Regions from separate parts of the Paenibacillus sp. V4I7 genome, predicted to be linked through region 2. Evidence: riboswitches for the same ligand, from Rfam matches in the RefSeq annotation. Region 2 holds a riboswitch; each other region holds the start of a gene.
What was found. A riboswitch is a leader RNA that binds a small molecule or an ion and turns the genes downstream of it on or off. The one in region 2 is predicted to bind ZMP and ZTP.
Positions count from the first base shown of each region.

Region 1 (9,534 bases), 6.4 Mb from region 2:
TGCTAAAGTAATGCAGGGCGAAAAGCTGGACGATGAAATGCGTGAAATGGTCAAAATGGAGATTGAAGAGCTTAGCGAGCAATCGGCCAAGTTGGAAGAACAACTTAGAATGCTCATGATGCCTAAAGACCCTAATGATGATAAGAACGTAATCGTCGAAATTCGCGGTGCGGCAGGCGGCGACGAAGCTGCTTTGTTCGCGGGTGATTTGTATCGCATGTATACACGCTATGCGGACGCACAAGGATGGAGAACGGAGATTCTCGATGCTTCTGTGAACGATTTGGGCGGGTTTAAAGAGATTATTTTCATGATTACCGGTAAAGGTGCTTATAGTAAGTTGAAGTATGAGAGTGGAGCGCACCGTGTACAACGTATTCCTGTAACGGAATCAGGCGGACGTATTCATACCTCAACGTCGACGGTAGTGGTTATGCCGGAAGCGGAAGATGTTGAGATTGTCATCCATGATGCGGATATTCGCGTGGATACGTTCTGTTCAAGTGGAGCGGGCGGTCAGTCGGTTAATACGACGAAATCTGCTGTGCGAGTAACGCACGTACCTACGGGAATCGTTGCGACTTGTCAGGATGGTAAATCGCAAAACTCGAATAAAGAGTCAGCACTGCGCGTGCTTCGTACACGTATTTCCGATAAAATGCGTGAGGAAGAGGAAGCGAAATATGCGGGCGAGCGTAAAAGCAAGGTTGGTACGGGTGACCGTTCCGAGCGGATTCGTACGTATAACTTCCCGCAAAGCCGGATTACCGATCACCGTATTGGTTTGACTTTGCATCGCTTAGAAACTGTGCTTAATGGTGACATGGCAGAGATCGTTTCGGCGCTCACGATTGCAGCGCAGTCCGATGCTTTGGATAACGGGGAGCAGGCAATGTGATGTCGACAGCTGCTAAGAGTTTAAGAGAAGCCTTTGTAGAGGCTTCTTCTTTTTTAGGGAAGCTCGGTGTAGCCGAGGCTGCTTCCTGTGTGGAACTACTGCTGCAGCACTTGCTCAGCTGCAGTCGGACGGAGCTGCTGTTCCGTTTTCCGGAACAGTTTCCTGTTGAGCTGGCGGAAACATGGCGCCAGCTAGTAGAGCGGAAGGCCGCGGGTGAGCCGGTGCAGTATATTATCGGCGAGCAGGATTTCTTCGGCCTTCCTTTTGCGGTTAGCCCGGCCGTGCTGATTCCGCGCCCGGAGACGGAGCTGCTCGTGGAAGCTTTGCTCCACGAGGGCTCACGTTTGTTCCCGCAAGGCGCTCCGCTGCTTGCGGATGTGGGCACCGGGAGCGGAGCGATCCCGGTGACGGTTGCACACGCGCGCCCTGCGTGGCGCGTGGCGGCCAGCGATATCTCCGCGGCAGCGCTGGAGATGGCTCGCGTGAATGCGCAGCGCCACGGCGTGGCTGCGCGGGTGGAGTGGCTCGAGGGGGACCTTCTCGAGCCCTTTATTGCGCGCCGGATCGCGCCGGATATACTGGTGTCTAACCCACCGTATATCCCTGATGGCGACCTGCCGGCGCTTCAGCCGGAGGTGCGGCTGTTTGAGCCGCACACGGCTTTATTCGGCGGTGTCGAGGGACTCGACCTGTACCGCCGGATGATCTCACAGCTGCCGCAGCTGCCGCGAATCCCGACTGTGGTCGGGTTCGAGGTGGGCATTCGGCAGGCGGAGGCTGTGGCGGCGATGCTGCGCGCCGCCGCTGACTGGGACGAGATCCGGTTCGTGTCGGATCTCCAGGGCATTGATCGCCATGTGATCGCGATCAGATCACTATAAATAGTGGGAGTTCGTAGCAATAGGAACGAACACTTCCAACTCTATCATTTTTCACAAATTTAAATAGATTACTAGGTTTAGCTCCTCCTCTTATTGCCCATACTGGCTAGTATAAGCGAAGGGAAAGGGGCTTTTCCTCATGGTTAAGAGATCTAATCGTCAAACTTATAAATCTTTATTATTAGTAGCTTTTGCACTTATTGTTATGATAACTTGTTGGGAATCGAATCGTTCAAATGCGGCTGTTATTTCGCCTACGATACCGGAAGAATCTATTCGCTTACGTATTCTAGCAAACTCCGATTCGGCGCAGGATCAAGCGTTGAAACGCGAGATTCGTGATGCTATTATTGCTCGTATGCAGGAGTGGGTCGTTGGACCCCAATCGCTGGATGACGCAAGAGAAGTAGTAAAAGCCCACTTGCCCGAGTTTGATATACTAGTTGGACAAATGATTCAAGCACGTGGCTATAGCTATTCACATACAGTTGAGCTCGGTAAAGTCCCTTTTCCAACAAAAATGTACGGAAATGAAGTGTACCCAGCGGGAGAATATGAAGCGCTGCGCGTGACGATTGGAACGGGGGAAGGTCAGAACTGGTGGTGTGTGTTGTTTCCGCCATTATGTTTCGTGGATTCCTTATCTGGAGAAGCGGTAGCATCGGCTGCTGTTGTAGCGAATACAGAGGATGTTGGAAAGGTAAAGTCATCTCCTACACCTACATCAGTACAGAAAGACAGTAAAGTTGCACCTACGGCTAAACCAGACAAGTCTAACCCTGTCGCTAAAGAGGTTAAGGATGCACAAGTGGAAGAAAAAACGGAATCCGTTGATGCTAAGCAGCCACAAGTTAAGTTTTTTATCTGGGAAATGGTGAAGAAGATCGTATCGTGGTTCAGCTAAGCTAAGATAAGTCACCTGTTACCATTTAGGATCAGAATTTTATTTTGAAGTTAGGATGATAGATGATCGTGACAAAATACTGGAAAGTGGATCAGGGTATAGGGACCGAGATAGGTGGGGATTTAGCTGAAGCTGCCCTGCTTCTCCAACGTGGTGAAACAGTAGCCTTTCCTACAGAGACTGTATATGGTCTTGGGGCAGACGCTACGAATACGGCAGCTGTCGAAAGGATTTTCTCTGCGAAAGGTCGGCCTTCAGATAACCCGCTGATTGTTCACATTGCCAATGTCGAACAGCTCTCAAGTTTAATTCTATCTGACCGTGTTACGGCGGATCATCGCCAGCTTATGGAGGCTTTCTGGCCGGGACCTCTTACCATTGTGCTGCCTGTGAAAACAGGTGGCATTTCGCCGTTAGTAACCGCTGGTCTTAAGACTGTGGGCGTGCGAATTCCGGATCACCCTGTGGCTTTGCAGCTTCTTCGTGAAGCGGGACTTCCTATAGCCGCGCCGAGTGCCAATAGCTCAGGCAGACCTAGTCCAACACTCGCCTCTCATGTCAAAGATGATTTAGATGGTCGGATTGGCGGGATTGTGGATGGTGGAGCAACTGGGGTTGGTGTCGAGTCGACTGTGATCGAGCTTATAGGCGGTGAGCTATACATTCTACGTCCTGGCGGTGTTACGTCAGAGCAGCTGCAATCGGCACTGCCTGCTATTCGGATTCATGAGCCAGAGCGGGAAGAGGTACAAGATTCCGAAACACCGCGTGCTCCGGGGATGAAGTATACACATTACGCACCAAAAGGATTTATGCATATCGTTCAAGGTGAAGATGCAGAAGTTGTTGCTGAATGGATTCAAAACGATATTGATGCGGCCAAGGCACGTGATGAATCAACGGGTATTCTTACTTTTGAGGAGAGAGCTTCTCATTACGATGCTGATTTGGTTATTGCCTGCGGATCATTATCGCAACCGGAAACAATTGCTCAGGATCTATATGCTGCCTTAAGGCAATTTGATCAAGAAGGCATTCAATATATTGCTGCAGAGGGTTGTCCAGAAACGGGGATTGGCCTTGCGATTATGAATCGACTTCGTAAAGCAGCAGGTCACCGGCTTGTACGTGTTTAGCTAGCATGATTCCCTGTTTGTCCGCATATCTTGAGAGAGAAACGTGGACAAGGGGGATAGCGCTATGCTCGCATCTGGGGTGGAATTTGGGCAGCTGGTAACAATTATTATTATGGCGATTGCTTTGGGCCTGGATGCATTTTCCTTAGGGATTGGCATAGGGATGAAGGGTATTCGTTTGATTGATATTATGAAAATTAGCTTCGTGATTGGTATTTTTCACGTTCTTATGCCTTTGATGGGGATGTTTATGGGGCAATATGTCTCTTTGCTGCTAGGGAATGTCGCTACAGCGGCCGGGGGGTGTTTGCTTATTCTTTTGGGTTCGCATATGGTATATAGTTCGATTCGTGGAGAAGAAGCGGCTTCTTTTGATCATAGGACAATTTGGGGTCTAACGATCTTTTCACTTAGTGTCAGTATTGATTCATTTTCCGTGGGTGTATCCCTTGGTATGTTCGCAACGGATATTGTGTTGACGGTGCTGATCTTTGGTCTGTTTGGAGGCTTGCTATCTATTGCCGGATTGTTGGTTGGCAGACGGGTAAGCGGCTGGGTAGGCGAGTATGGCGAGGCGTTTGGCGGACTTATTTTGCTCACGTTTGGGATCAAGTTTTTACTGTGATACAATATTGGTATAGAAAGTTTTCGTCTTAGCTTATGTTTACGATTAGGAGGGAATCATGTTGCGAATTCTATTTGTTTGTACAGGAAATACGTGCCGCAGTCCATTAGCAGAAGGTTTGCTGCGTATCAGGGTGCACCAAGAAGGACTTGCGGCGGAGGTTCGTTCAGCAGGGGTATCCGCGGTGACGGGCGGTCCAATTTCCCGAAATAGTGCATCGCTTTTACAGGAAGCGGGCTTCAAGGAGTCCATTAGTTCTTTGGCGATCCAAGAGTCTGAAGTGAATTGGGCTGATCTCATTTTGACTATGACGATGGGGCATAAACGCACGGTCATCCAGCGGTTTCCGAGTGCGATTGAGAAAACTTTTACGCTCAAAGAGTACGTCGAGGATGATGCTCGTATTTTACAGGCGATTGAGGAAAGGGAGCAGCTCGTTACAGAGCTTCAGCTCAAACAGGCTCTTTCGCAAGCCGTGTCTGTTGAAGAAAGAAGCCGCATTTTTAAACTTGAACATGCGATTCCTGACTTTGATATTTCTGACCCGTATGGAGGCTCCATAGAGATTTACCGACGAACGGCAGAGGAAATCAGCGGGAGTTTAGATAAATTGGTTCAGAAAATACGTGCACGAAACGAAGACTCCAAATAACTCAGGTTTCAGATATACGAATTGCGGATACATCTTTACACATGGGGTAGAATGCGATAAAATAGAGGTATCAATCAAGACTCAATGTAACTGGCGACGAGTGGGAGTAACCACAATGGAGCATTGAGCTATACGGCCGGTCGCCTGGGCAAAAGAGCAACGCGCGTTTTCTAGCGTGTCCGCTCTTTTTTTCGTTTTCTGGTGAGCTTTGGGATATAATAGGATGGTCGAATTCGAACAAGCAAAGGAGCGTTCTATTCATGAAAATTGCCTTAGGTGCGGATCATGCAGGCTATCGTTTGAAAGATGTTATCATTCCTTTTATTGAGTCATTAGGTCACCAAGTCGTCGATTACGGCTGCAGCTGTGCAGATTCGGTCGATTATCCCGACTATGCGCTTAAAGTTTGTGAGCAAGTGGTATCAGGCGAAGCTGACAAAGGGATTCTGATTTGTGGAACGGGTATCGGGATGTCGATTGCCGCGAATAAGGTTCCGGGTATCCGATGTGCACTCGTACACGATCTATTTTCAGCGAAAGCGACGCGCGAGCACAATGATACGAACGTACTTGCCCTAGGGGAACGTGTTATTGGACCGGGTGTAGCGGAGGAAATCGTGAAAATCTGGCTCGAAACCGAGTTTTCCCAAGGTGTTCGCCACCAGAATCGTATTAACAAAGTGCAAAGTATCGAAGACCGTTTCACATTGCATCCATAGCATATTTCCTAACGGAAAATTCCAGAAACGAGGGATCATGATGACAGATTCCATTCTTTCTAATGTTGCCGAGGCTTTTGAAACGAATCTTCGGGAATTGGTCAAAGTCGGCAATCTAAGATCAGGTCACATTCTGATTATCGGAACGAGCACGAGTGAAATTCTCGGGCATAGGATCGGTACCTCAGGTACGCTTGATGCGGCTAAGCCGCTCTTCGAAACGGCGCAGCGCATAAGCCGCGAGTTCAGGCTGCACTTAGCCTTTCAATGCTGTGAGCATTTGAACCGTGCAATCGTTATTGAGGAAGAGCTGCTATTGCGTGCGCCTCAGCTTGAGCCAGTCTCAGTCATTCCAGTGCCAAAGGCCGGAGGTTCGATGGCCTCCTATGCGTATCGCCATTTCACGAAGCCGGTCGTTGTCGAGACGATTCAGGCACATGCCGGAATCGATATTGGCAGCACGCTCATCGGGATGCATCTGCGCCCAGTTGCTGTGCCAGCAAGGCCGCCAGTGCGTAATATTGGCCATGCCTATGTAACGATGGCTTTTACCCGGCCTAAGCTGATTGGAGGTACAAGAGCTGTATACCTACCTGATGAAGCGGAACAACTCTATCAAACAGCCGCACCCGATGCAGATTGTTAAACTTTTAAGATATCAAATTGAATTAAGACTTATCAGATAAGACTACCCTGTAGGAGGAATTTAATATGACAAACTTTTTGAGCAAACAAGATCCTAAAATTGTAGCAGCCATGAACCTTGAACTTGCCCGTCAACGTGACAAAATTGAGCTTATTGCATCTGAAAACATCGTTAGCCAAGCTGTTCTTGAAGCTATGGGTACAGTGTTAACGAACAAATATGCAGAAGGTTACCCAGGCAAAAGATATTATGGCGGCTGCGAGCACGTAGACATCGTTGAAGATATCGCTCGCGATCGCGCAAAAGAGCTTTTCGGTGCTGAGCACGCGAACGTTCAACCGCATTCCGGCGCACAAGCCAACATGGCTGTTTACTTGGCAGCTCTAAACCCTGGAGATACGGTACTGGGTATGAACCTGGCACATGGTGGTCACTTAACGCACGGCAGCCCCGTGAATGCATCCGGTATTCTCTACAACTTCGTTGCTTACGGTGTAAGCGAGAAAGATTTCCGCATTGATTACGACGATGTTCGTAAAGCTGCATTCAAACACAAGCCTCGCATGCTCGTAGCTGGCGCAAGTGCTTACCCGCGTACGATCGATTTCGAAGCTTTGGCTTCTATCGCTAATGATGTAGGCGCGCTGTTCTTCGTCGATATGGCTCATATCGCAGGTCTTGTTGCTGCTGGTCTGCATCCGAACCCAGTGCCGCATGCACATTTCGTAACGACAACAACGCATAAAACGCTTCGCGGTCCTCGCGGCGGTATGATTCTTACGCGCAAAGCTTGGGCAGCAGCGATCGATAAAGCCGTTTTCCCAGGTACCCAAGGTGGTCCTTTGATGCACACTATTGCAGCAAAAGCTGTTTCCTTCGGTGAAGCTCTGCAACCAGATTTCAAAACATACGGACAAAACGTGATCAACAATGCGCAAGCATTGGCGACTGCTTTAACAGCTGAAGGTATTAACCTTGTTTCCGGCGGTACGGATAACCACTTGATGCTGATCGATTTGCGCAGCTTGAACATTTCGGGTAAAGATGCTGAGCACGTTCTAGACGAAATTGGTATTACAGCTAACAAAAACGCGATTCCTTTTGACCCAACAAGCCCGTTCATTACTAGCGGTATCCGTCTAGGTACACCGGCTGTAACATCCCGTGGTATGAATGAAGAAGCAATGAAAACAATCGCGAAAGTGATTGGACTTACCCTGAAAAATCCGAAAGACGAAGCTGTTTTGGAGAAAGCACGCGGTTTAGTGAAAGACCTGACAGCTCAGTATCCGCTTTACCCAGGTTTAACTTATTAATTGTAATTTGAAAATATGTTCAGGCCGGCTCTCTGGAGTCGGCTTTTTTTTACCCTTTTATCGGTCCAGGGGCTGTTGACGAAAGTATGGGGGCAGACCTATACTTCTTGATAATTCGTGTAAAAGGAGGTTGCATCCATGCAGCTTGTTTTACAGTACGTGCAGTTGAAATCAACCATCATGCGGGTTCACAATTTTCAACAAATCGATATGGATGTGCCCGTGTCCGTTGAAGAAATAGCCGGTTACCTGTATTGTACGGAACGCAATGTGAAAATACTGATTCGTAAGATGATTGAGATGGCATGGATTTCCTGGACACCGGGTCGCGGGCGCGGCAACCGTTCTATGATCCGGTTTCTGGCTTCCGTCGAGGATCTATTGTTTACTGAAGCGAAATTGCATGTTGAACAGGGGAATTTGAACAGTGCGATGAGTTTGTTTCAAATAGAAGGATTGGATCCAGGAGTCATGGATCGATTCTTAGCTTGGTTAGGAAGTTACTTCGGGTATAGAGGGACCCTGGAGTCTGGCGATCCTGAAACCCTTCGATTGCCAATGCAGATGAGAGTCTTGACCCTAGACCCTGTGGATGTGCTATTCTCTGGTGATCTCCATTTCGTGAAGCAGGCTTTCGATACGCTGATCTATTTTGATCCTGCTTGCGGCAGCTTAGAGCCAGGTTTGGCCCATGAGTGGGAATGTAATGAGAATGCAACGATCTGGACGTTTTATTTACGTAAACGGGTGCGATTCCATCATGGTCGTGAGATGACATCGGCAGATGTGGTCTTTTCACTTAATCGGGTACGCAAGCTAGGCACGGAAGATTCTCCAAACCGATGGCTGCTGGAATCCGTCAGAGACATCCGCGCAGTGGATCGGCTGACCGTAAGAGTCGAGTTGAATGCGCCGAATTATATGTTTCCTCACTACGTAAGTTCCTATCAGGCCGCGATCGTACCGGCTGATGTGTACAGTGCTCAGAAAGTGAGTGATCCGGGCATGCTGCCCGTCGGGACGGGTCCGTTCCGGATTACGAGGTATGATGAAGGAGGCGTAACATTCGAAGCATTCGAGGATTATTACCGGGAGTCCGCCCACCTGGATCGGATCGAACTGCTTTGCGTGCCGGAAATGGTAAGTGAGCGAAGGTGGCAGCAGCTGAACTTCCAAATGGGCAAGCTCAGTCATTCTAAACAGCCGGCACCGGCGCATTGGTGCAAAAAAGAAATCATGATGCTGGGTTCCAGCATGTTAGTCTTTAATTTACGAAAGGAAGGGCCTCAGCAGGATATCCGTTTTCGTCAAGCGCTGCAGCTAGTTCTTAACCGTAGCGGTATGATTAAGGAACTGGGACTATATAATGCGATACCTGCCGCGGATTTCTTGCCGACCGGTTCGCCAGTCGAACTGCCGGATGATGACCAACCTGAACGTGCTAGAGAATTACTAAGTCAATGCGGATATGAAGACCAGCCGATAACGATGATTTTCACCCCGAAAAACCGTGCCCTAGCTGAATGGGTTCATGCTCGATGCCTCGAAATCGGAATTCAGGTAGTTCTACAGGAATATTCTTTTGAGGAAATGTCCAAGGTGCATAGGATGCAATGTGCAGATATCGTTGTCGGAGGGGTTGTCGCAGATGACGATGAGGCCCGTTGTCTGATTGAGATGTATAAGATAGGCAACTTGGCGCTGCGCGTATACGCGACCGATGAGCAGCGCAGAACGTTCGATGAAACAATTGCCTC
Region 1 covers NZ_JAUSZD010000002.1:7,197,859-7,207,392, reverse strand. The annotation lists gene prfA (peptide chain release factor 1) at 1-898, shown strand, start outside; gene prmC (peptide chain release factor N(5)-glutamine methyltransferase) at 898-1,779, shown strand; gene spoIIR (stage II sporulation protein R) at 1,919-2,683, shown strand; gene QFZ80_RS33695 (L-threonylcarbamoyladenylate synthase) at 2,746-3,819, shown strand; gene QFZ80_RS33690 (manganese efflux pump MntP) at 3,884-4,444, shown strand; gene QFZ80_RS33685 (low molecular weight protein arginine phosphatase) at 4,503-5,096, shown strand; ZMP/ZTP riboswitch at 5,173-5,253, shown strand; gene rpiB (ribose 5-phosphate isomerase B) at 5,357-5,815, shown strand; gene QFZ80_RS33675 (TIGR01440 family protein) at 5,856-6,461, shown strand; gene QFZ80_RS33670 (serine hydroxymethyltransferase) at 6,527-7,777, shown strand; gene QFZ80_RS33665 (ABC transporter substrate-binding protein) at 7,916-9,534, shown strand, end outside.
Region 1: linked by a shared signal. The riboswitch ahead of rpiB (ribose 5-phosphate isomerase B) and the one ahead of QFZ80_RS04845 (bifunctional 5,10-methylenetetrahydrofolate dehydrogenase/5,10-methenyltetrahydrofolate cyclohydrolase) in region 2 are both predicted to bind ZMP and ZTP.

Region 2 (9,534 bases):
GGAGCCGAGAACTGCGCTCATACTCGGATCTGGACCGCTTGGTTTGCTCGCTGCGATGACCTGCCGCCTGCTGGGGCTAGATGTGTATGTCTGGTCCAGATCTCCGCAGGATAGTCTACAAGCGCAGCTTGTGAAGGATAGCGGAGGTGTGTACAAGGAGGCCGGCGCTGACAGCGGCAGCGCGGCAACTATGACGGCTTATGCCGATGGTCTCGGCAAGCCGATAGATCTGATCCTCGAATGCACAGGCTACAGCCCTCTAGCTTTCGAGGCTATGTCTGTTCTGGCACCGAACGGTGTATTGGCGCTGCTGGGTGTCACGCCAGCGGACCGTAAGCTGGAGATCTCATCTGACATGCTCAATCAGAGCATGGTGCTGGAGAATAAATGCGTGATCGGTTCGGTTAACGCTTCACGCAAAGATTTTGAGACTGCCATTTACCGTTTACAGCAAATGGAGAAGCAGTTTCCAGGCTGGCTCGACCGCTTGGTTACGAATCGGATGACTTTGGAAGACGTGCCAAAGCTGGATTTTAACAACATACCGATCAAAGCTGTTGTGGATATTGTACCTGTGGAACAGTGGGATGATCTCGTGAAACAAACGAATGAAGTTATATATAGCTTCTCCGTTTAATGGAAATGGCCAAGCAGGCTTGTTGATAACTGCTTGGCCATTTTCGCTCTTGTTAGACTTCCTTTCACAATTTTTTTATAATGAGAAGGAAGGGGAGGACGAGCATTGATGTCAAATAAATGGTTGCGAGATAATGGGATGCACCTATCATGGCTACTTGCATTAATAGCCACATTGGGAAGCCTGTATTTCTCAGAGATAATGAACTTTATTCCTTGTAAATTATGTTGGTATCAACGTATTCTTATGTATCCATTAGTTATCCTATTAGGCATTGCAGCCGTGCGCAGAGACTACAAATTAACCATCTATGTGCTGCCGCTGACCATCTGGGGAGCTTGTATTTCCATCTATCATGTTCTGCTGCAATCGGGTGTATTTCACGAATCAGCAACAGGCTGCGGCCCTATTCCATGTGATGTCGATTACTTGAACTGGCTGGGCTTCATCACGATTCCTATGCTTGCTGGCACAGCTTTTATTCTCATCACAATTCTTCAATTTATGACGTATCGAGCTACGAAATAAACACCGTTTACCTAAAATAGGCAGGGAAATTGTCTAGCGCTGTCGAAATGAGTACGTAAGTATTCATTCTAACAACGAGGTGCTACGATGAAGCCAATTACCAAAAGTGCTGCACTACTGATCGTTCTAAGCGCAACATTGATCGGTTGTGCAGACATAAGCCTATTATCCCCAGACATGAGTCAAGCCCAAAACTCTACGCCACAAGCAACAACAACTGCAGCGGCGACTCCAACTCCAACGCCTAAATCAACAGTTAAACCCATACCTAAACCTCAATCCACACCCGTTCCCAGTAAGACACCGAAGCCAACAACAGCCCCAGAACCAACCGCAACACCAAAGCCAGCAGTGGTAGGTAATTATTCCAAAACCAAGTCAGTGACTGGCGATCGCGTGCCTTATTCCTGGTATTACATGAAAAAGAAAACGGGGCAAGTTCCTGATTTTCCAAAAGAAACAAAATCCTTAACGGAGGACCAGAAAGCAGTTTGGATCGGGACCGGCAAAAAGGTTTATTTAACGATCGATGCTGGAGGTCCTTTAATAGAAGTCGATCTCATGCTTAAATCACTAAAAGAAAACAATGTGAAAGCGAATTTCTTTATTTCGGGCAATAACATTAAGAAAAATCCTGAGTATTTGAAAAAGGTTGTAGCGGATGGTCATTTCGTTGCCAACCATACGATGACGCATAACGACTTTAATGAGATGACGGATGATCAGATTCGCAAAGAAATTACGGATTTCGAAGCGTTATATAAAAAACTTACAGGTAAAGAAGTCGCGAAATATTTCCGCTTTCCTTATGGACATTACAATTTACATAATTTGAACTTAGTTTCCAGCATGGGCTATACTTCTGTATTCTGGTCTACAGCTATGCGAGATTGGGAACCGAGAGCCAACGGGGCAGAGGATCCATACAATGACATTATGAATAATTTGCATGATGGTAATGTGATTTTGATGCATCAAGGATCTTTAGAAAATATGCAGGCACTGGCCCGTATTTGCAAAGAGATCAAGAAAAAAGGCTATGAATTCGGAATTGTGAGTGAACTCCATTCCTAAAGAATAGGTGTCAGACCAGAAATCTGATACTTTCACCTAGGTACCTTTCAGCTTGTACGCTCATATCCTATCCATGTGGTTACGTAATTCATTAACCGGCAAAGGAAGCGGATAGGTGTGCAGCAAGCGATAGCCGTACTGGACTCCGGAGTCGGAGGATTAACTGTAGTAAAAGAACTAATGAGACAGCTTCCGCAGGAAAAAGTGATTTATTTCGGAGATACAGCGCGAAGTCCGTATGGTCCCCGCTCTGCTGGAGAAGTAAGAACCTTCACTCGGCAAATTGTCGAGTACTTAATTCAATTTAATCCTAAAATGATTATTATCGCTTGTAATACAGCAACGGCAGTGGCCATAGAAGATATTCGTGAACGGGTGTCCATTCCCGTGATTGGCGTTATTTCGCCTGGAGCGAGAGCCGCGATCAAAACTACGCGAAGTGGTATTATTGGAGTTATCGGTACGGATGGAACGATTCGCAGCCATGCATATGACCATGCGTTAAGGTTGATTTCACCGAACATTCAAGTATATAGCGAAGCTTGCCCACTGTTAGCGCCGTTCGTAGAAAAAGGGCTTTTCGGTGCGGAGAGTGCAAATGAGGTTGTCGAGCAATCGCTTAGACAGCTAATCGGCAAACCGATAGATTGCTTAATCCTAGGCTGCACCCATTACCCTTTCCTTGTAGAGGCCATTTCTCGTGTCATGGGACCGGATGTGACGTTGATTTCTTCGGCAGACGAAACGGCAAGAGAGATCAGCACGATCCTTTATCACCGCGACATGCTGGCCTCATCGGGGCAGCTTCCTATCCATCAATTTTTTTGCAGCGGTGAGCCCGAATTATTTAAACAAATTGCGCAGAATTGGCTGAAAGAGCAAATTTCAATAACGCCTGTCGTTTGGCAGGTGCCTAATATTTTATGAGTGAATGCGAATAGACCCTGATGAGGGTCTATTTGCATTTTTAGAGGAAGCTAAGTTGTATAGCGTGCTAAAGGTATCTCCGCATGAATCCGCATGATTCGAAGCCTGCGGGCATAATCATAGCCATACGAACTAAGTAAATGGGCTGTGAGGTGGTCGTGTGTTAGGATACGGGTATTGGACACTTTGTGAAGAACTGAATCGGCTCTGCAAGATATATCCTTTTCTTCATGTAGAAGAGATAGGCGAAAGTGTGATGGGGAAAAGCATACCAGCTTTGCGAATTGGTCAAGGTACGAAAGAGATTCATTTCAATGCAGCGCTGCATGCGAATGAATGGATAACGACACCGTTACTCATGCAATTCGTGGAAGACCTTGCTTGCTCCTACGCAAGAGGGACGGCATGGCATGGCAGCAACATTAGACGTCTACTATCGGAGTATTCACTTTGGGTTGTACCCATGGTGAATCCTGATGGCGTGGAACTTGTACTGTCTGGCGTTACCGAAGAACATCCTTTCCGAGATCCGCTGTTGAATTGGAATGGAGGATCGCTGGATTTCAGAAATTGGAAGGCCAATATTCGCGGTGTTGATCTCAATGACCAGTTCCCTGCACATTGGGAAGAAGAGGCAATGCGTAGAGAGAAGGCTGGACCTGGTGAGCGCGATTACAGTGGAGAGGCACCGTTAACGGAACCGGAGGCAGCAGCTTTAGCTCAATTTACAGAAAGACATGATTTTGAGCTTGTGGTGGCGCTGCATACCCAGGGTAGGGAGATTTATTGGAATTATCGCGACTATGAGCCATCGGAATCTGAGGCATTTGCCGAGCGATTAGCCCTGGTCAGCAGCTATCAGGCTGTTAAACTGACGGACAGTGACGCGGGTTACAAAGACTGGTTCATCCAACAATTTCGTAGACCCGGCTTTACCGTTGAAGTAGGATTTGGGGTAAACCCATTGCCCGTGGAATCTTTCGCTGCACTCTATGAGGAATTGGTTCCGATCCTATTGACGGCGATGGAATTTTAAAAATTTGTCATAGACAAGTATAACGAACTTGAGCATGCTTCCCAAGAACCGTTCCGCCCAGACTTCATATACTGAAGTAAGGAAACAGTTGGGAGGCGTGGATATGGCACCACCTAAAGGGAAGGGCAAGGCATCCAAGAAGAAAGAACTTTCATCCAGAGTGCAATACACGATGAGGCTTGTGGAATCGTCCACGTGTGCGGTTTGTAAGACACCGTGCACAAGAGGACTTCGGTATTTGGCCATGATGTCTGAACCAGGAGCCGTCGGTAAAGGTGTTCCGTGTATTTTGACAAGAAGGAAAGTCAACTAATGCAAAAGTCCACGCCCCTCAAAAGGCGTGGACTTTCTTCATTTCGGGATATGTTCGCTTGGGATGGAACACTTATTTTCAATAAAACGTATTTGATTCTCAAGTCGATTCCGATGCTCTTCTTGTTCTTTGTCTGAAGAGGCTGCTTGCCCTTGGAATTGTTCAAGTTCTTGTTTTAAACTATGCAGGTCAGAGCCCGCATTCGCACAGTCATAATTGCTTTCTAACTGATCGAGCATATATCGGCCTCCTGATGTGGAATAGCGTTATTTCTTACCTTTCTTGTTACTGCTTTGATCTTGTGTTCGTGTCGTTGTGTTTTGTCTGGCGTGCCCTTGCTGCTTATGATCTTCTGACATTTGGTTGTTCACTCCTTATGATGTAGGATTTTGAGCGGTGCGTGATTATTATAAGCATTCAGCTGAATTTGATACGATAAAAACGAGAAATCCTCGACCAAGGCCATTGAGGGATGAGGGATCTAATGAAAAAAGCCCTGCGAGCGATTTGAAATCGCTCGTCAGGGCTATATGCGGTGAGTTGAGTATGGATTAATGGTTCGGTGTCAGCAATTTATCTTCTAAGGATTGTTTAACCTTCTTGATCGCATCTGTCTCTAATTTGTGGTTTTGGTTAAATTTAGTGCCTGTCAATGCAAGCGCTTCCTTAACCGTCATTTCTACACGAATCAATTCTTCACCTTGCGGGATTTGTACGGAATTGTTGCCCATTTGTATCACTCCTATGTCAACTTTTTGAAGTGGAAACCTTGATTTGATGCACTTTTAATATAACATACCATGTAAGGTTAAGCAAGGGTTATTAAGACCTATTTTAGAAAAAAGAATGTCGGAAACTCAAGTAATCATTTTACTTTTTTCGGCAGCAAGGACGGTGTGTTTGAGCAGCATTGCGATGGTCACCGGGCCTATTCCAGCAGGGACAGGGGTAATTGCGCTGGCCTTTTTGTGACAAGCATCGAAATCGACATCGCCAATATTACCAGCATTATATCCAGCATCTAAAACGACAGCACCTTCCTTTATCCATGCTCCTTGAATAAATGCAGGTTTACCAACGGCTGCAACGACAATATCAGCTAATCCGATGATGAGGGGGAGATTACATGTTTTTGAATGGCAAATGGTTACGGTTGCGTCTCTATTCAGCAGCATAAGTGATACGGGTTTACCTAGAATAGGACTCCGACCAACGATTACCGCGTGCTTGCCTTCAATTGGAATCTGATAATAATCAAGAATAGCTAGAATGGCGGCTGGGGTACAGGATGGAAAGCTGGCCATTCCAAAAGCATTTTGAGCAAAGCCCTGCATGGTAACACCATCCACATCTTTTTCGATCTGAATAGCTTCAAACGCGGCTCTTTCGTCAATATGGTGTGGAACCGGATGCTGCAATAAAATACCATGGATCTGAGGGTCCGCGTTTAATTGTTGGATAACGGCAACAAGCTCCTCTGTTGTCGTTGCTTTATTTAGGTGGATTCGTCTGGAATCAATGCCTAGCTGCTTGCATGCACTGCTTTTCATACGTACATAGGTTTCGGAAGAAGGGTCATCGCCAACAAGTATCGCAGCTAAACATGGCTGGATACCTCTTACAGACAGTTGGTTGATTTTTTCGACTAACGTTTCTTTGATGCTTTTCGCAACGCGTGTACCATCCAAAATCAATTTTTCTGAATTCATTTTACCCTCAACCCTTCATTTGTTTGTAAAAACACAAAGAGGCAAGGGGATGAATCCCCTTACCTCTGCCCAGGCGTACGGCTGTAACATCAATGTGCTTCCTCATGGGTATCCATGCTTCGCCAGTCACACATCAACTTTTAATTGATCTTATCATAATTGCAGGTTATAGAATATGCAACTCTTAGAATGATTTATGGCTGTTGTTGATTGCCTTCGATTAACCATAACAACGAATTTCAACAATCTCTGCCCGTTCCGTCCCATTCGTCGCTTCAACGACCACACGAAGTCGATCCGTCGTCACAGCTTCCGGTAAAAGATGAACATGTTTGCGCGTATGATTATCGAGCCCTTCAGCCACTGTAGTCCAGTCACCGCCGATGAAGGCCTGAAGTTTGTAGTCTTTGACCAGTTCAGGAATGATCTCGAATTCCGTCCGATGATGATGCAAATTAATTAAATCTTCGTTCACGTCATCATTGAAAGTGAGATGTACGCTCTGAATCCGCACAGCCTCCGGCCAACTGACTTCAAGCCATTCTGGCTGGGAGGCATCCAAGCCAGCCGACGACCACAGATGTGGGCCTCCGTAAGGACGCTTATACCCATCGGCGGCTTTATCGGCTGTGAATGCGGATGTAGGAGAGAGCAGACGGAAGCAGATTGGCTTCCGATTGAATGCTTTAGCGCTCCAATCAATGACCGGCTGATGATGATGCATATCACCGAAATCTACGGTGTCTTCTGATGCAGCATCATGTTTGAAGGACAGCACGCCTGTCTGAGGCTTGGCGGATAGATGAACGGAAAGCACCGGGTTGCTTCTGAGAATGATAAAAGCATTCTGAGCGGTTTCAGGACGCCAAGAAAGGGCTGCCTTTACCCACTGCTGAGAACCCTCAGCCACTGCCACTTGAATAGACGTCACCTGTGTGTGTGGGACGTAGTTCTGCGGCTTCCCAGTGCTCCAGAGCTCGACTGTCAGCTCCGTAGCCTCCGAAGCATCCAGCAGCAGCTCGATGCCGTCAATGAACGGATCTACGGGCACGAGCAGCGCCACATGCGCGATCAGCGGCAGCACCGACGCAGATTGCTCGAGTGCAAGTCGCGTCATGGTGCTGGACGCGGTCATCTCAGCGCGGAGCACGAGGTCGGCCGCATCCGCGTTCTTCAGACCGAGGACCGCTGCGTCTTGTCGAAGCAGCGTCTGCTGAAGCTCGCTCAAGTGGCTGATGTGCAGCTCGCGGGGGGAGATGCCCTTTGCCGCGCATAGCGCGGCTCCTGTGCCCGCGGCTTCGCCTATGACGGCACATGTCGCCATGACGCGAGTCGTGCCAAAGGCCACGTGGGACGCGCTGATATTGCGTCCCGCCATCAGCATATTCGTCACGTTGACGGAGTAGAGGGAACGGAACGGGATATGATAATTGCCGTCTATATGCATGTGCTTAGATCCTTTGGCTGTGGCATACATCCCTTGCGGTGGATGTAAGTCGATCGACCAGCCACCGAAAGCGACACGGTCTTCAAACAGCTCCTGGGCGATGATATCGTTCTGGTTGAGCACGTAGTCCCCCACGAAACGACGATATTCCCGTTTCCCCGGAATGGAGCCGATCCATTCGAGCGTCAGGTTTTCACTCTCGAATTTACCGGAATTTTTGATATAATCCCAAATACCATAGATGACAGAGGACAGCTCATCCCGGATTCGCTCATTTTCATGAACAACATCATGCTCACCGCCCCATTCAATCCACCAATAAGCGCAGCCATTATCTCCGCTGCGAATGACGCGTTTCATAGGAATAGTGGTTTGTGTGATGTCTTTCGCGAAGCTTGGTGCGATATATTTGACCGGGCGGCCTGCGTCTTTTGTATAGAACAGCAAGGTGCTTCCAAGTGTAATATCGTCCGCGACAAGTGGTGCCCATTCCTCATTAAACTCCTCTTGGGCTTCACGCCCAATACGATACTTCGCACCTGCGAGGAAACCGACTAACCCGTCGCCTGTACAATCGAGGTAAACTCGACTGTCAAAACGAATACGTCGTTCAGATCCCATCATCCAGCCTGTGACAGAACGAATCGTTCGACTTGTCTCGTCACCATCGGCGTGGACTTCATGGACATCCGTGTTCAAGAACAACGTGATATTCTTCTCTGCTTTGACTTTTTCCAGTACGATCAGGTCCCAGATATAAGGGTTTCCATCAATATTGCGGTACTGGTTCTCCACAAATAGTTCACCCATGATACCAGTTTCTCTAGCATTTCGATGAACACCGTGGGAGGTAGCACCACAAACCCAGACGCGAATTTCGCTGCTGGCATTACCGCCAAGGACAGGACGATTTTGGACGAGAGAGACGCTTTGGCCTAACCGAGCTGCAGCGATTGCCGCGCAAACACCTGCTAATCCTCCGCCGACTACGGTTATGTCTGATAAAACGATTTCATGCTTCATAACTTAGCACCTCACTAGTTCATAGGATATCTTTAATTTCATTGTAAAATATCCTATTCTCATTTAACATGCAGACAGTTACAATAAACATATACTTTATTTCAATGTGGAAGGGGTGAAAAAGTGTCTTTTCGTGATGTAACTATTAAGCTCATCTCCCATGTCTATTGGCACCGTAAAGTGGCGTTTATGCTAGAAGAAGATGAGTATCCTTGTTGGACGATATTTGCCGTAGAAGACGGCAGATTCTTCTATCGAGTTGGGGAGCAGAAAGGCGAAGCGGAGTTCGGAGACTTTGTCATCTGTCCACCCCATACCGTGTTTCAGAGGAAAACACTTGAACCCCTGTCCTTTCACTTCCTGCAGTTTGTATGGTTGTCTAAACCTAGTTTAGGTGATGAAGCCTTCTGGAAAGGGAAATTGACGATTAACGATACAGATCGTTTATCTTCCAATTATCGATATTTGAGACAGCTTCCCGGCTGGGATGAAGAGAGCACGCTGCATAAACAGCACATGGTGAACGATTTATTACGTTTGGTCAAAATGGAGCGAGATCGCAAAGATGACCCTTCCACAGAAGTCGACTTGTTGATGGAGAAGGCCCGGAGATACATGACAGAATATGCTTATGCAAGCCTATCCCTATTGGATTTGGCTGTAACGCTGGGACTAACCCCCGTACAATTCACCCGTAAGTTTCGCAGGGCGTTCGGGCAAACACCTTCTGAGTTTCTGAATGAGATGCGTCTCACAAGGGCTCGGCATTTGCTGGAGGAATCAACGCTTACTTTGGATGCGATTGCCGCGAAATGCGGATTCGAAAACGGTTTTTATTTG
Region 2 covers NZ_JAUSZD010000002.1:796,653-806,186, forward strand. The annotation lists gene QFZ80_RS04805 (glucose 1-dehydrogenase) at 1-637, shown strand, start outside; gene QFZ80_RS04810 (disulfide oxidoreductase) at 746-1,165, shown strand; gene QFZ80_RS04815 (polysaccharide deacetylase family protein) at 1,253-2,239, shown strand; gene racE (glutamate racemase) at 2,357-3,166, shown strand; gene QFZ80_RS04825 (M14 family metallopeptidase) at 3,327-4,202, shown strand; gene QFZ80_RS04830 (hypothetical protein) at 4,306-4,515, shown strand; gene QFZ80_RS04835 (DUF2524 domain-containing protein) at 4,554-4,754, opposite strand; gene QFZ80_RS04840 (hypothetical protein) at 5,067-5,246, opposite strand; gene QFZ80_RS04845 (bifunctional 5,10-methylenetetrahydrofolate dehydrogenase/5,10-methenyltetrahydrofolate cyclohydrolase) at 5,373-6,224, opposite strand; ZMP/ZTP riboswitch at 6,285-6,364, opposite strand; gene QFZ80_RS04850 (FAD-dependent oxidoreductase) at 6,445-8,694, opposite strand; gene QFZ80_RS04855 (AraC family transcriptional regulator) at 8,818-9,534, shown strand, end outside.

Region 3 (9,534 bases), 3.3 Mb from region 2:
CGCGAGATCGGAATCATTAATGTTGGTGGCAGAGGTACGATCACAGTTGACGGAACGGTGTATAACATGGATTCCAAAGATTGCATCTATATTGGTCTTGGCGCGAAGGATATTACGTTTGCTAGTGATAACGCTGCAGATCCAGCGAAATTCTACTTTAATTCAACACCTGCTCACCAAACATATCCAACGGTAAAAGTCGCCATCAGCGAAGCTACTCCTACTCACTTAGGTAGCATCAATACTTCTAACGAGCGTACGATTTACAAATATATCCACACAGGCGGCGTAAAAAGCTGTCAACTCGTTATGGGTATGACGCTTCTGAAGCCAGGCAATATGTGGAACACAATGCCTTCTCATACACACAATCGTCGTTCCGAAGTTTATTTCTACTTTGACATGCCGGAAGATGCGGTTGTGTTCCACATGATGGGTGAGCCGCAGCAAACACGTCACGTAGTTATGCGCAATGAGCAAGCTGTCATTTCCCCAAGCTGGTCCATTCATAGCGGTGTTGGCACGAACAATTACACCTTCATTTGGGGCATGGCTGGCGAAAATCAAATTTTTGATGATATGGACGCCGTGGCCATGAAAGATTTAAAATAGTCGGTAACCTCAATTTAGAAACGGATGACAACCGATGAACCCTCTACGCAGATATGAAACCATTATGGAAATACTTCTGGCACAGAAAGAAGTAACCGTTAACGAGCTTAGCGAACGGCTGGACGTTACAGGTAAAACGATTCGCGAAGATTTGGCCAAACTCGAAGAAAAAGGGCTGCTTGTCCGCATTCATGGCGGAGCGATGCTCGCTCAAAGTGATCAGCTCGGCATACTTTCAACGAAAGAGCCGATCATTAAGCATGCCGATCAGAAATCCGAAATCGCGACGATTGCTCTGCGATACATTCAACCAAGAGATATTATTGCCCTCGATGGCGGCAGCACAACCCTTGAAATTGCTAGGCGGCTGGAAAATCAGCCGCTTACTGTTGTAACGAACGATTTATTTATTATCTCCGAGCTCTTGCATAAGGAAGAAATTCGGCTGGTTGTTCCAGGCGGCTACCGTCTGCGCAACATGCTCGCAGGTCCTGAAGCCGTGGAATATGTGAATAAGCTCAACATTCAGAAATCGTTCATTTCTGCCACTGGTGTTCATTTACAGCACGGCTTTACCATCTACACGAGTGATCATGCCGATTATAAACGTGCATTGATTAGAAACAGTGCAACGGTGTATGGCGTTGCCGATCATTACAAATTCGGACAGTGTGCCTTACGTACGTTCGCTGCCTTGTCCGAAGTGGCTATGATCCTAACAGACAGTGCCCTACCCGCTGATATTGCCAAGCAGTACCGTGAGGCTGGCATCCAGATCGTAACTCAATAGTGAAAAGGAGTATCCTTCATGACACTTTTTAATTTAACAGGCAAAACAGCCTTCGTAACCGGCGCTTCCAGCGGTCTTGGTCAAGCGATGGCCATTGGCCTTGCTGAAGCAGGCGCAAAAGTCATTGCCGTATCCTCTTCCGAAAGCGTACAAACGGTAGAAGCCATCCGAGCATTAGGCGGCAAAGCCGAGCTGATCGCAGCTGATCTTAGCAACGAAGACATCCTTGAGGATGTGGTAAACAAAGCCATCGGCATCTACGGCGGCGTCGATATTCTCGTCAATAATGCCGGAATCATCCGACGTACGCCGGCAGTTGACCATGGACGTCAAGATTGGCATGATGTCATTGATCTGAACTTGAACTCTGCCTTTTTCTTATGCCAGCTGATTGGCCGTCACATGATTGAGCGCGGCAGCGGCAAAATCGTGAACATCGCTTCTATGCTGACCTACCAAGGAGGCATTAATGTTCCTGGCTACACTGCGAGTAAACATGCTATCGCTGGTGTTACTAAAGCATTAGCGAACGAGTGGGCCGGGAAAGGTATCCAGATCAATGCCATTGCTCCTGGTTACATGACGACCAATAATACAGCTCCTATCCTCAAAGATGAAAAACGCACACAATCCATTACAGATCGAATTCCGGCAGGCCGTTGGGGCTCACCAGAGGATTTGAAAGGTCCTGTTGTTTTCTTATCATCGAATGCGTCGGATTATATGAACGGACACGTACTATGCGTGGACGGCGGATGGATGGCTAGATAGATGGGAATCGGAACGTTAGCCCATGCTGCCGGCCATCTTCCATTGAAGCAATTAACAGAGAAGCTAAGCGGACGAGGCATTGACTTCGTTCAACTGGCACTCAGCAAAGCGATTAGTGATATTGACACCAGCCTCGGTAGGCTCAGCCCTGCTCTGGCCAACCACATTGGCGAGCAATTCCATCGTGCTGGTATTCGGATTGGCGTGCTTGGCTGTTATATCAATCCGATTCATCCAGATCCGCAGCAGCGGCGTCATGAAATCAACCGGTTCAAAGAGCATCTGCGTTTCGCCAGAGACTTTGGTACCTCTATCGTTGCGACGGAAACAGCTGACCTAACGACTTACCTTTCGCAGGATTCCGAACGTTATGAAGCCATTGGTTGGGCAATCCTCAAGCAAACAGTTGAAGAATTGGCAGAGGAAGCTGAGCGTTGGGGTGTCTTCATCGGACTCGAACCCGTATTCACTCACACGTTATCTAGTACTGAGAAAATGGTTCGAATTTTGGATGAGATTCCTTCCAGTAATCTGGGGGTTGTGTTTGATCCAGTGAATCTAATGCCACCTACTGCTGTTGAGGCACAAGAAGTTTTCCTGGATCAAGCCTTTGCTGCTTTCGGTGATCGTATCGTCCTTGCCCATCTTAAGGATGTTGTCATTCAGAACAACAAACGGCAAGAGGTACGATCTGGTAAGGGTATTTTCCAAACAAAAACGTTCTTAGAGAAGCTGCACCGGGTAAAACCGGGGATCGACATCTCTTTAGAACAACTTGCGGATGATACGATTGACGAAACCATTCAATACGTAAGAAGCCTTTTGAGTTAAGGAAATTGGCCCCGTTCTCTCTATCATCTGAGGGACTGGGGCTTTCCTATTTGAAATGATGTCTATTTCTTTATATCAGGCTCTGTCATGACTTCATACGCGTTACCCAAATAAGACTGCAGCGCCTTTAACGCCGCAACCCCCACCGCAATATCATCCTCTCCATTTCCTCCACTTACACCGACTCCTCCAATGACACTCCCGTTCACCACAATCGGAAGCCCACCGACGAAAATGGCAAATTTACCCGGCATCATTGCATGAATACCAAATGCCTCACCATGGATGGTTGCTGGGCCACCTGGCTGATTAAACAAATGCGTAGAACGCCTGTGACCGCTAGCTGTAAAAGCCTTAGCTATGGCGATTTCCGGGCTCGTATTGCGAGCGCCATTCATTCTTTCTAACGCAATTAGATACCCGCCATCGTCTACGATACATATCGTTTCGGCTGTATTCGCTTCTATTGCCGCTTGTATGCCTGCTGCGATCATGACTCTCGCTTCCTCTACTTCAAGCTTAAACACCGATTTCATAAGTCATTCCCTCCCAGCTTGTCGGCCATTATGACGTACGCAACAAACGCCTCTTCCATTCATATGGGGACGTGAAAGGTTTATGTCATGGTCGTCACTTGAAAAAAGATATTGAATTTCGGTGCGAGTAATTGTAAGATTATAGAAATCAACCCGATGTGTGACTGGCGTAAACATGGATAACCATGAGGGAGCACATTGCTAACAGCCGTACGCCTGGGCAAAGTATTTGATCCTTAATCAAATGCTTTTTTGTGCTTTTATGACAATTGAAAGGTCAGGTGGCTGTGTATGAAAATGGCATTCGTACTATTCGATGGAATGACCACGTTAGACTTCGCTGGCTTCTTTGAAGCTATCACATGGATGGGCATTTTGGGAGCCAAAGAGAACGTCACTTGGGATTTTTGCTCCAATAAGGAGGAAATTACGGACGACCGAGGCTTAACTGTAAAGGCAAGACATGTCTATCCCGACCTATCAGGATATGATCTCCTGTTTGTACCTGGCGGATTTTCAACGAGAAGCCTTAGATTCGACTCTGCCTTCATCACTTGGCTCCAAACCTCAGCTAAAGTGACTTACAAAGCTTCTGTGTGTACAGGTGCGTTGTTACTAGGTGCAGCCGGATTCTTACATGAAAAAAAGGCAACCACCAATCCTTCCGCTTATGACTTATTGACGCCTTACTGTTCCGAAGTCGTTAAAAAACGAATCGTCAGAGACGGGAATCTTTTTACCGGCGGCGGAGTTTCGGCATCCATTGATTTAGGATTATTCGTCATTGAATCGCTTACGGATTCACATTTCGTACAGCAAGTTCAACAAAAGATGGATTACCCTTACTATCAAGCGGGACAGTTATCAAATGTAAATTTGGAGTAATAAGCTACTCGAGAATATACGGCTTACACTTTGCCTTGGACGAGAGTGTGAAAGAAAAGTGTTTAATTACTCGCTCATCCCTTTCATGTTGTTGCACTTTGTACAACAGGGGGGAACTTTCAAAATAAAATAAGCCCACCCAACACTCATAAAGTGTCTGGATAGGCTTATCTGTATTATTTTTTAGGTTGTTCACGGTTAACACGAACGGGCCTCTCGACCCAATTCTCACGATTCATACGTTGAACCTGATTTATCGGATTCTTAAGATCGATAATCTCGACGGTTTTACCCTCCGCTTGCATGGTGGCCGCTAGCTTTTCCTTATAACCCGTTCCAGCCGCTGGTCCGCCACCTCCGTTGCGTTTACCCTTGTTCCAAACTCTGCCTTTACTCATTTCACCACTCCATTTTTGTTTTAAGTGTAAAGGCATAAGTAGAAAAACGCAAATTTTTGCTGCCAATCATGATCAACTTTATGTCAAAAAGGTGGTTACACGCTCCAAAATCAGTCACTTCACGGGCCCCATACTTCCTAAGATCACCTTAACGGAAACATGAATGTCTGCCTTTGACAGCGCTTCTCCCCAATGATCCTCCACTTTCTTGTATTGACTATATTCGTGGGCCCGCGCATAGAGACCAAGCCCGATCGGATCGATTTGATGCTTCTGTATGTTTTTGATGAGGCTATCGAATTGCTTTTGCATATGTTCAGAAATCATTTTCTCTAACTCTTTTCCATTCTTTCGTACATCAAAGGGGAATAAACGTTCAGTAAGACCGGCTGGCATTTTAATGTTGATATCGAACCGAAACTTGTTCTGCTTAAACGAGGTTTTTATTTTCGTTTTCATTCCTTGAACCGATATACTTAAATGGTCTGTATGGAATGGACCGCTCTTCTTTTCACCAGGAATCGGAAGTGTAAAGCTAACAGGCTTCTTGGCGTTTTTATTCAATATTTGAAGTAAACTGGTTTCCTCTATGTTCAGAGAGGTTTTATACTTCCCTTTATGATCCAGAAGCGTTACGCCAACCAGCCTGATCTGTTTGGCCTTGTCCAACTGAATTTCGGAAATATAGGGCGTAACCCCCTTCTCATACATTTGCCAATGCAGCTGCTGCAGTGTTGTTTTTGCCGTTTCCGATCTAGCGCTCTTCGTATCGATCATCCCCCGCAACATTAAAGGTAACATCGGCTGATCTTTCGGATGTAGGAATATTATGTCGGAGATATATCCATCGACAGCGATAATTCTGGGTGTTAATGGATTTTTCATATCACGAAAGAAGACGTCAAGTATCCGAAACCAGTCTTCATGTTCCAAGATGCGTTTCCCAATAAGTATGACCTGAACTTTTCTGCCTGTAATAACTCCTGGCGCAAATTCATCTTGTTTCTCTCTCGATTGACGAATTGTTTGCGATTTCACTTGGACTTCTAGTGTTTTCTTCTTTATATCTCTGCCATATGCAGGGCTATTCATATATACAAGCATGTTGTTTTCATTATCAAGATCCAAACCGAGAGCTAGGTTGTTTGTGGTATCTTCCAGATCCAACCGGTCACTGCACCCCGGAACAATTGCAATCATCATGATAATGAACAAAACGTACAGCGGCTGCTTGTTCATAAGTGCTTCCTCCACCCCAAACGATCATGTATCCATACATACAGGAGTAAACAACCAGGCACTAAGTACTCAACAACAAAACCGATCTGACCAAGCAAAGTATTCATCCGTTCACTTTGAAAAAAAGTAGGCATGAAGAAATACGTGCCCACAGCGATGAAAAGCCAAAGCAGCCGCAAATGATTGCGGTGGTCCTGCTTTCCAATTAGCCAAGTTGTACAAAAAACGCTCATGTACATCGTGGGTATCCATGACAATGAAAAGATAAGTAAATAAAACGCGATAAATAGCACTTCGATCCGTGATATAAACTTAAACTCGATAGCTTTCAATACATTGATCGTCGGTTCGTTGTACTCCAGAATTTCATCTGGACTGAAATAGACGAAACAGATAACGGTAATGAACAAATACATGAGCATCGTCAATGTATACGAGATAACGATTCCTGCTGCGGCCTTCCGCTTGTTTTTGAGAAACGGATACAAAATAAACGTGGTTGAAAAACCTATATGATAATATAAAGTGTATGGTAACGCTGCGAAAACAGGCTTCCATCCTTCTTTAAGAACAGGAAGCAGACGGAGCCAATGAGCATCCTTAAGCGGAATCAAATAAACGAAGGGGATCCATAGAGATAGGAGTATTATCACTTCCACATATCTGCCCAATATGCGTGGTCCGTTCCGCACAATAACATAAGTGGGAATGAGCAGCAGAAGCATAATGATATAATCAGGGGTTTGCTGCAAAAGGTATTGCTTTGAAATCAATATGGTATATACGAGACCTGTGTATCCGTAGTAAAAGAGATAGAGGGCAAATAGGACGGCTCCCGCTTTGCCTGCCCATTTGCCCAAGTACATCGACAATAGATCTAACAAGGTACCATCTGGGTACCTCTTCATCACTTGTATGACGATCAGACTCGCCACTATGGAGATGACCCAAACGATGATGAGCGCAATCCAGCCTGCCGTGCCTGCCTGTTCGGCTAATACTCGCGGCAGCGACAAAAATCCGATACTCACAACCATTCCGAAGTTGAGAAGGATATACTGCATGAAGGTGATTTCATTCAAGGTATATTTTTTCACTTGTTGTCCCCCTAGAGCTTTCTATTAAGAAGCGCATCGTATGCATACAAGGCTGTTACTTCACTGTTCCCATAGCTCCTATGATTGTTTTAACGGAAACATGAATGTCCGCATTGGCCAGCGTTTCACCCCAATGATCTTCCACTTTCTTGAAATGGCTATATTCATGCGCTTGCGCATAGAGCCCGAGCCCTATCGGATCAATTTTATCCGTTTGTATTTTCTTTATGAGGTTTTCAAAATTCATTTGCACTTGTTCGGTAATCTTATTCTCTAACTCTTTTCCTTGACTACGTACGTCGAAAGGGAACAAAAGCTCCGATAGTCCAACGCGCATGGTAATGTGCATATGGAACTGAAATTTGTCCTTGAGGAAGGAGGTCTTGATTTTCACCTTTATTTCATCCGCGTTTAAACTTACTTTATCTGTATGGAACGGTCCAATCTTCATTTCGCCGGGAATGGGAATTGTTAAGTTGACGCTCTTTTTTGTATTTTTTTGCAATATGCGCAGTAGAATAGTTTCCTGCATGTTCAGAGAATCAGCATATTTCCCTTTATGATCCAACAGTGTCGTCCCTGTTATCGCAATCTGCTTATCTTTCAATCGAACTTCAGAGATGATAGGAGTGACACCCTTTTCACGTATTTGTTGGTGCAGCCCCTGTAAAGTCGTCTTAACCGTTTCCGATCGGGCGTTCTTCGTTTCTACCATTTCCCGCAGCAATATGGGCAGCATCGGCTGATCTTTCGGGTTCAGGTATATGATTTCAGAGAGAGGTCCATCGAAAGCAATGATCCTTGGAGTTAGCGGATTTTTCGGATCGCGAAACCAAACATCCGTTAATTGGAACCAATTTTCTTGCTGCAATATTCGCTTAGATAGTAGTAGGACTTGAATACTTCTCCCTTGGAAAACGCCTTCTGTATAACTGTCTTGTTTTCCTCTTGATTGACGATTCGTCTGTGGTTTCACTCTAAGTTCACGCGTTTTTTTCTCGACATTTTTGCTGAAAACTGGAGATGTGCTGTATAGAATGAGCTCGTTTTCTTTATCGAGATCAAAACCTACTAATAAGGCATGTGTAGCATCTTCCATATCTAACCTGTCACTGCAGCTCGCAATGATGACGATAACCGTGGCGATGAGTATAGCATGAAGGAGCCGCTTGTTCATAAACGCTTCCCCCACTGAAAGCGATCTTGCACCCATAAATATACGAGTAAGCAACCGGGAAAAACATATTCGATTCCAATACCAATCTGAATAAGAAAATCATTCATGCGATCGTTCTGATTAAAAGTTGGTATGAAGAAAAACGTGCTCAGAGCAGTGATCAACCACAGTATCCGCAAATGATTGCGGTGATCCTGCTTTCCGAGCAGCCAGCTTGTACAAAAAACACCCATGTATATAGTAGGTATCCACGCTAATGAAAAAATAAGCAAGAAAAACGCGATAAACAGCACTTCCATCCGTTCTACAAAATTAAATTCGATGGCTTCTAAGATATTAACCACAGGTTCGTTGTACTTCTGAATTTCGTCTGGGCTGTAATAGACAAAACAGATAACAGTAATGAACAAATATCCAAGCATCGTCAGTGTATCGGAGATCAAGATAGCGCTAGAAGCTTTTTGTTTGTTCTTCAAAAACGGATACAAAATAAACGTGGTAGCAAATCCGATATAAGAAAAGAACGTAGTAGGTACCGCTGAGAATACAGGCTTCCATCCTTCCTTTAATAAGGGAACCATATTGAGCCAATGGGCGTCCTTGAGCGGAAATAAATATACAAATGGTATCCACAAAGAGATCATATAAACAAGTTCCGCATATCTGCCCAAGACGCGAAGTCCATTACGTGCAATCACATAAGTGGGAATGAGCAATAATAGCATGACGGTAGATGCCGAAGTTTGCGGCAAAAGCCATGCCTTCGTGAGCAAAACCGCCTCAACGAGCCCAGTATAAGCGTAGTAAAAGAGATAAAGGGCAAAAAAGATAGCAGCCACCCTGCCTGCCCATTTGCCCAAATATCGTGCTATTAGATCAAACAATGTTCCTTCGGGGTGCTTTTTCATCACCTGAATAACAATCAAGCTTGCTGCAACCGTAATAGCCCAGCCGATGATAAGTGCGATCCAGCCATCCGTGCCTGCCTTCTCGGCTAATTTTCCCGGCATTGCCAAAAAGAACACACTCACTTGAATGCCGCTATTCAGAAAAATGTATTGCATAGAGGTGATCTCATTGTAAGCATATTTCTTCATTTCCCATCACCTTTTGGACGATTTGATCCTTGCCTCTGCGATTGGGTCGCTCTTGTGCCTAGAGGACGCTTGCCCATTTTCCACAGCGGTAAACGGACGAA
Region 3 covers NZ_JAUSZD010000002.1:4,116,541-4,126,074, forward strand. The annotation lists gene kduI (5-dehydro-4-deoxy-D-glucuronate isomerase) at 1-612, shown strand, start outside; gene QFZ80_RS20225 (DeoR/GlpR family DNA-binding transcription regulator) at 647-1,402, shown strand; gene kduD (2-dehydro-3-deoxy-D-gluconate 5-dehydrogenase KduD) at 1,421-2,173, shown strand; gene QFZ80_RS20235 (sugar phosphate isomerase/epimerase family protein) at 2,174-3,004, shown strand; gene QFZ80_RS20240 (GlcG/HbpS family heme-binding protein) at 3,067-3,540, opposite strand; ZMP/ZTP riboswitch at 3,691-3,769, shown strand; gene QFZ80_RS20245 (DJ-1/PfpI family protein) at 3,832-4,425, shown strand; gene QFZ80_RS20250 (hypothetical protein) at 4,602-4,823, opposite strand; gene QFZ80_RS20255 (Ger(x)C family spore germination protein) at 4,938-6,062, opposite strand; gene QFZ80_RS20260 (GerAB/ArcD/ProY family transporter) at 6,059-7,159, opposite strand; gene QFZ80_RS20265 (Ger(x)C family spore germination protein) at 7,215-8,336, opposite strand; gene QFZ80_RS20270 (GerAB/ArcD/ProY family transporter) at 8,333-9,433, opposite strand; gene QFZ80_RS20275 (spore germination protein) at 9,430-9,534, opposite strand, start outside.
Region 3: linked by a shared signal. The riboswitch ahead of QFZ80_RS20245 (DJ-1/PfpI family protein) and the one ahead of QFZ80_RS04845 (bifunctional 5,10-methylenetetrahydrofolate dehydrogenase/5,10-methenyltetrahydrofolate cyclohydrolase) in region 2 are both predicted to bind ZMP and ZTP.